Regions from separate parts of the Burkholderia cepacia complex sp. TUM26381 genome, predicted to be linked through region 3. Evidence: riboswitches for the same ligand, from Rfam matches in the RefSeq annotation. Region 3 holds a riboswitch; each other region holds the start of a gene.
The links. Region 3 has a riboswitch for cobalamin ahead of cobG (precorrin-3B synthase). Riboswitches for the same ligand answer to the same signal wherever they lie in the genome.
Positions count from the first base shown of each region.

Region 1: it holds a riboswitch for cobalamin, as region 3 does, so the genes downstream of both, ACWMMN_RS18710 (CbtB domain-containing protein) here and cobG (precorrin-3B synthase) in region 3, are expected to answer to the same signal.
Region 2: it holds a riboswitch for cobalamin, as region 3 does, so the genes downstream of both, ACWMMN_RS23730 (TonB-dependent receptor domain-containing protein) here and cobG (precorrin-3B synthase) in region 3, are expected to answer to the same signal.

Region 1 is NZ_CM172007.1:411,705-414,019, reverse strand. Features, by position in the region: gene ACWMMN_RS18720 (LysR family transcriptional regulator) at 1-303, shown strand, start outside; gene ACWMMN_RS18715 (CbtA family protein) at 326-1,048, opposite strand; gene ACWMMN_RS18710 (CbtB domain-containing protein) at 1,062-1,271, opposite strand; cobalamin riboswitch at 1,305-1,442, opposite strand; gene ACWMMN_RS18705 (histidine phosphatase family protein) at 1,492-2,064, shown strand; gene ACWMMN_RS18700 (inorganic phosphate transporter) at 2,240-2,315, shown strand, end outside.
Region 2 is NZ_CM172007.1:1,554,166-1,556,480, reverse strand. Features, by position in the region: gene ACWMMN_RS23735 (AraC family transcriptional regulator) at 1-569, shown strand, start outside; cobalamin riboswitch at 659-851, shown strand; gene ACWMMN_RS23730 (TonB-dependent receptor domain-containing protein) at 1,067-2,315, shown strand, end outside.
Region 3 is NZ_CM172006.1:1,839,117-1,841,431, reverse strand. Features, by position in the region: gene cbiE (precorrin-6y C5,15-methyltransferase (decarboxylating) subunit CbiE) at 1-130, opposite strand, end outside; gene ACWMMN_RS08610 (hypothetical protein) at 253-549, opposite strand; cobalamin riboswitch at 696-886, shown strand; gene cobG (precorrin-3B synthase) at 994-2,315, shown strand, end outside.

The sequences.
Region 1 (2,315 bases), on a different replicon from region 3:
GACATCTACAACCAGTTCCTGACGCCGGCCGGCATCGTGCCTCGGCGGCACAAGTCGATCGAGACGACCGACATCATGTTGCAAATGGTGGCGAGCGAACGCGGCGTGGCCGCGCTGCCGAGATGGCTGGCCCACGAGTACGCGGACCGGATGCCGGTCGTGCCGGTCAAGCTCGGCAAGAAGGGAATCGCGAAGCAGATCTTCCTCGGCATCCGCGAAGCGGACGCCTCGATCGACTATCTGGCCGCGTTCGTCGCGCTGGCGCGCGAATCGACGTGGAGCGCGCCGCGCATGCTGCGCTAGGCGCGCCCGGTTGCGCTGCGCGTCAGGCGGCGCGCAGGCCGATGCGTTCGCTGCGCTCGACCCACGCGCCGAACAGCAGCCCGATCGTCGTCCACATGATCACCTGCATGCCGATAGCCGCAACGCGGAACTTCCACAGCACGGCCGCCGGGAAATCGGCCGGTAACTCGCTGACCGACGGCAGCCCGATCTGCACGGCCGCGATGATCGCGACAAACACGAGCCCGGCGACGATCGACGCGTTCCACTGGCCGAGCTTTGCCAGCAAATGGCGGCGCACGCTGACCGAGAACACCATCGTCGCGACCGAGATCGCGATCATCAGGAAAAACAGGCCCGTGCGATAGCCGATCGTGTCGGGATCGCCGACCGACGGCGGATTGGCCGGGTACTTGAGGTTCGGCACGATCACGAGCGCGATGAACGCCGCCAGCGCGAGCCACGCGGCCAGCGGTCGCGCGGGGAGGCGGCTGCCTCGCCCATAGGCAAACGCGAAGACCAGCGAGAACAGCCCGCCGAATGCCGCGCCGTAGGTCACGACACCCGTCAGCAGGCCGAGGCCGGCCTGCGTGTGACGGCTGACCAGTTCGGGCTCCGGTGCCTCGCCTTTGGCAGCGTCGGCTTTTTCTTCGAAGGAGATTGCCTGATCGACTTGCGGTTCGCCGACGATTTTCGCGAAACCGAACGTGAGGAGGCCCGCGGCGATGCCTGCGAGCATCCCGCGCATGAGCAGCTTTCCGACCATCTTGACCTCCGCGTCAGTGGCAGGGAAAGCCGAGCAGATGGCGGCCGTCGTGGACGAATTCGTGAACGTACATGCCCGGCACGAGCGACGTTGCGCCCTGTTCCGCGCCGACGAAATAAAGCGCGAGCAACAGGATCAGGCCGACGAATATGGCCCAGGGCAACAGTTCACGGACGGGGATGGGTGCCGGCACGACTGCCGGCTTCAGCACTGCTTCGCTCATGGATGCACCTCAGGGGAATCGCGCCCCGGCAAATGTTGGATGGGTACGAAGGCAGGTCTGGCTTCCGGGATCATCGATCACCGGTTACAGTGGCGCGACCGCGCCGGGATTGCACCGGCTTCCGCGTTTCGTATCGGGCGAATTGTACGCGCGAACGTTCGCGGAATGAAGGGACCGCTCGCGAACGATTGCCCCCGGCCCGGATCCTACGAAGCCCGACATGACCCTGCCTGCCACGCTGTACCTGATCGCGCATGCATCGACCCGGGCGATGCGCACCGGCACGTTTCCCGACGACGATCCGCTCGATGCACACGGGCTCGCCGAAGCCGCTGCATTGCGCGACCGGTGGGCAAGCATCGCCGGCTCACTCGCGCTGTGCAGCCCTGCACGCTGTGCACGGCAGACCGCCGACGCACTCGGTCTGCGCTCCGAAACTGACGACGCGCTGCGCGACATCGATTACCGAAACTGGCGCGGCAAGCGCTTGCACGACCTTGCACGCGACTTGCCGGACGAACTGGGTACGTGGATCGGCGACCCGTCCGCGGCGCCGCACGGCGGCGAATCGTTCGAAGCAGCCATGCGCCGCGTCGGCACATGGTTGAATGCGCTGCGACACGACCGCGACATCGTCGCGATCACGCATGCGCCGATCGTTCGCGCGGCCGCCGCCCATGCGCTGCGGATGGATTCCAGGGCGGCAACCCGTATCGGCGTCGCGCCGCTGTCCTGCACGACGCTCGTTGCATCGCCGGATGGATGGACGTTGATTGCGGACGGCAACGCGTAGGCCCGCATTGCGCTCACGATGTGGGCAACGATGCGTGCCGGTACGTCGCGTCACGAATGCATGCCTTCAATCACCTTACGCATCTGCAAGACACACCGTTCGTCCTCCCGACTGTCATCAAACTGACGGCTAGCCGCAGCTAGGATCGGACGCGGTTCCCTTACGAGATGCCGTCATGAATCAACCTGCTTCGTCCGCACCGAACACGCCGGGCTCCGTCGAACGCACCAGGCAGGTCGGCTATGCCGTCT
Region 2 (2,315 bases), on a different replicon from region 3:
GGCTCGGCCATCCGCGCCGCGACGACGCGGTGCCGCTGCTCGGGCTGTTCAACGCGCCGGTCGACGTCGGCCGGAAAACCTACGGCTTCGCGTTCGACGCGACGCGGCTCGATTGCCGCGTGATCCGGCAGCCGGGCGAGCTCGACGCGTTTCTCGTCGACTTTCCGTTTCGTCTGATCGATGCGGCGCCGGCCGTCGTGTCATGGGCGCAGCAGGTGCGCGGTTTTCTCGATGCGGCGCTCGCGCGCGAACAGGCGCTGCCGGCGCTCGCGGAACTGGCCGCGTGGCTCGGCGTCAGCGACGCGACGTTACGGCGGCGGCTCGCGGCGGAAGACAGCGGCTATCACGTGCTGCGCGAACAATGCCTGGCCGATGCGGCACGGCGATGCCTGCACGAGACGGACTGGCCGATTACGCGCGTGGCCGCGTATCTCGGCTTCGGCGGCGAAGAAGCATTCCGGCGCGCGTTCGTGCGCTGGACCGGCGTCGCGCCGAGCCGGTTCCGGCGCGAGCGCTGGGCGCCCGATCACCCCGATTCTTCAGACGAAAAACACGACACCGGCGCATAAGCGAAAGGATTCGGAAAGCAGTTGCCGGGTAATGACGTTTTTTCGCATCCCCGCGCGGCGCGGCAATTGACGCGCCCGAGCGCACGCCATTACCCTTGCGCGCTGATGGTTCCCGGAGACGGGATCAAAAGGGAACGCAGGAGGGGCAACGCCTCGAAACTGCGGCTGCCCCCGCAACTGTGAGCGGCGAATCCGTGCCACTGCATGCCACTGGGAAACCGGGAAGGCCTGCACGGATGACGACCCGCGAGCCAGGAGACCTGCCATCGACCCGAGGTCCAGCAGCCGCACCGGGCGGGGTGTCCCGATGCGCAAGCACCGCCGTTGGCGGTCGCCCGTTGCATGGACGACCCGACCTCAGGATCCGTCAGATGCCCTTCGTTCCCGAATCCGCTTCCCAGCCGGAAGCGTCGCACCGACACGCCGTCGGCATGCACAACCTGCCCGCCCTTCGCTCGCGACCGCCGTACGCGCAACACGCCTTCTCCCGCTGTCTCATGAACATTCGCCATCTGCTCGCCACGTCCGCCGCCACCGCGCTGCTCGCCCCGATCGCCCATGCCGCCGGCGACACCGCGCTCCAGCAGCCGCCCCAGCCGGTGGAAAGCGTCGACCTGCCGACGATCAGCGTGACCGACACGCGTCGCCTGCCCGAATCGTTCGACGGGCGCTATGCGACGACCCAGGTCCTCACGCGAACCGACCTCGACCGGCTGTCGCCGAGCGACCCGAGCATCACTCAGGCGCTTGCGACGCTGCCCGGCGTGACCGTTTCGCAGAACGGCGGCCCCGGTTCGTCCGCATCGGTCAGCATCCGCGGCTCGTCGGCGAGCCAGGTCGCCGTGTTCATCGACGGCATCCGCATCGGCTCGCCCACCACCGGCATCGCGCCGTGGGCCGACCTGCCGACGGAAGCGTTCGAACGGGTCGAAGTGATCTCGGGCCCGGCCGCCGCGTCGTTCGGCGCCAACGCGATGGGCGGTGTCGTGCAGCTGTTCACGCGCCGCTCGTCGAGCCAGCCGAACCAGACCACCGTGTCGTTCGGCGGCGGGTCGAACAAGACGTTCGACACGCAGTTGCGCACGTCGGGCACAGTGCCGTCGACCGGGCCGCTCGCCGCGCTCGGCGGGCTCACCTACTCGCTCGGCCTGCACACGTACAACACGGCCGGCATCGATTCGACGCGGCCGGTCTTGCCGTATCACGAGGACGGCCGCAATCCGTATCACGCGCAGGATCTCGATGCGCGCCTCGGTTACGCGCGCGACAACTGGTCGGTCTCGACGTTCGCGCTGTATCACCGCTCCGACCTGTCCTACGACAACAGCGGCTATCCGAACCGCCAGCTCGATCACCAGCTGACGACCGGTCTCGCGTTCCATCTCGACATCACGCCCGATACGCAGTTCGACCAGTCGTTCGGTTATGCGAACGATCGCCAATTCCTCTACGCGAGCGATCCGGCCATCCCGACCGACCAGATCAATTCGCAGCGCATCAGCACGTCGACCTCCCTGACCCATCAGGAGCGCGGGTTCCACCTGTTCGGCCTGCCGCTATCGGGCGAGAGCAAGCTCGGGTACGACTTCACGCGCGAACAGGCGTTCCTGCCGATCGACGCGCCCGGCGGCATACCGACGCGCAACGACTCCGCGTTCTCGCTGCATCAGTCGGCCACGCTCGGCAGCGTGACGCTGTTCCTCGCGGGGCGTCGCGAGATCATCGCCGGGCAAGGCGTGAACACCG
Region 3 (2,315 bases):
CCGGCAGCATGTCGAGATGCCGTTTCGCACCGACCACGCGCATCGCGTCGAGCAGCGCGCGTCGTGCGCTGCGCCCGAGCCCCGCGTAACCGTCGTCGCCGATGCCCACTACCGTCAGCCACGCCGTCATGCACCCTTCCCCATCGTTCGATTTCCTGCCATGTGTTGCGATGCGCAGCCGCCGTGCCGCTGCGCGTTGTTCCGTTGACGGCCGCCGCCACCGCCTGCCCGGGCGCGGATGCGGCAGCGATTTCAGCCGCGCGGCATGCCGCCGAGATAGTTCAGCAAGGTCAGATACATGCCGGCGATCGATGCGACCAGCAGCCAGCCGAGCAGCAGCCACACGAGCGGCCGTACGCCGCCTCGCCGGAACAGCCAGGTTCCACCTGCCACGATCGGCACGACGAGGCCGGCGAGCCCGACATTCTTGGGCCACTCCGCGGACGGCGCAAATGGAATCAGCACGAATGCGAGCAGCATCCATGCGGGAATGGCCAGCAAGGCCAGCGCAATCCCCATGCCGAACAGCTCCGTCCTGCCGAGTTTCATCATTGCGGATCCCGGCGCGTCGCCGGTCGAATGCCGAGCCGCCAATCGTACCATCCACGCGACCGCTCGCAGTCCGCCACAGCCATGCTGCGACACGGTCCCGGCGCCAATCGCCGATGTCGGGCCGGTGCCGAAATCGGGTATCCTACGGCCGTTCGTTCGCCGGTGCCCTTCGGGGCCGAAGAGGGAACACAGGGCGCGTTGCGCGCCGCTGTGGCTGCCCCCGCAACTGTAGACAGCGAGCCGATCTCCCCCTCATGCCACTGGTTTCACCGGGAAGGCCGGGAGCCGGTGCCGACCTGTCAGCCAGGAGACCTGCCGGCCTGAAAGTGCGTGCGTGCCAGTCGGCGTCGGGCGGGGTGTACCGATGCGTTGGCCGCGGCGCGACACTGTCCCGGTATCCCGTTGAGTTCCGCCCCCGATTCGATTCCTGCGTCGCCCGCCGTGCGCCCGTCGGCTTGCCCGGGGCTCGTGCGCGTGGTCGCGGCCGCCGACGGCGGGCTGTGCCGGATCAAGCTGCCGGGCGGCCGGCTCGACGCGCGCCAGGCGCGTGCGATCGCCGCCGCCGCGCGTCAATACGGCTCCGGCGCGATCGACGCGACCAATCGCGCGAATCTCCAGCTACGCGGCATTCGCGACGGCGCTGCCGATGCGCTGACGCGCACCTTGCTCGACGCGGGGCTTGGCCCGCGCGTCGATGCGGCCGCGGACCCGGCCGCCGACACAGCCGCACTTGCTGCAAGCGACGACGTCCGCAACATCCTGCTCAGCCCGCTCGCCGGGCACGATCCCGCCGCGCTCGTCGACAGTCACGCACTCGCCCTTCCGCTGCTCGACATGCTCGCGCATGAGCCGCGCCGTGGCGAGCTGTCGCCGAAGTTCTCGATCCAGCTCGACGGCGGCGAATCGGTCGCGGCACTCGATCATCCGCATGACATCTGGCTGGCCGCATGGCGCCGCGCAGACGGTGCGGTACGCATCGCGGCCGGGCTGTCCGGCTGCCCGCCGGTCGCGGATGGCGACCGTCCTGCGTCGGTCGACGTGTCGCCCGACCAGGCTGTCGCGCTGGTCCGCGCACTGCTGCTCGCGTTCCTCGATCTCGCGCCGGCCGATGTCACGCGGATGCGTGCCGTGCTCGCGACAGCCGGCGAACGTGCGTTATTCGAGCGCGCACAGCACTACCTGCCCTTCCCGCTCGCGGCCGATCCCGCGCTCGCCGGCTGGCGGCGCATGCCCGCTCACCCGGCGCTGCGGTTCGGCGCGCACCCGTCGCTCGATGCGGCGCGCTGCAGCGTCGGCGTGCAATGCGTACTCGGGCGGCTCGACGCGGCGCAACTGGAACAGCTCGCCGCATTGGCCGAAGCCGACGGCGACGGCACGCTGTCGATGACGCCGTGGCAAGGCCTGTTTCTGCACGGCGTGCCGAACGAACGCGCACCGGCCACGCGCGACGCACTCGCGACGATCGGCCTCGTTTGCCAGTCATCCGACCCGCTTGCGACGTTCGTCGCCTGCACCGGCAGCGCGGGCTGCGCGAAAGCGCGCGCCGATACGAAACGCGACGCGCTCGCGCTCGCCGCGCACATCGGCCATCCGGTCGATGTGCACCTGACCGGTTGCGAACGCCATTGCGCGCTGCCGCGTCCCGCGACGCATACGCTCGTCGCGGTGGCGCCCGCGCATTACGACCTTTATCGGCGCGACGCGGCCGAGGGCCTCGGCGCCCCGCTCGCGCGCCATCTGACGATTGACCAGGCCGCAGCCCG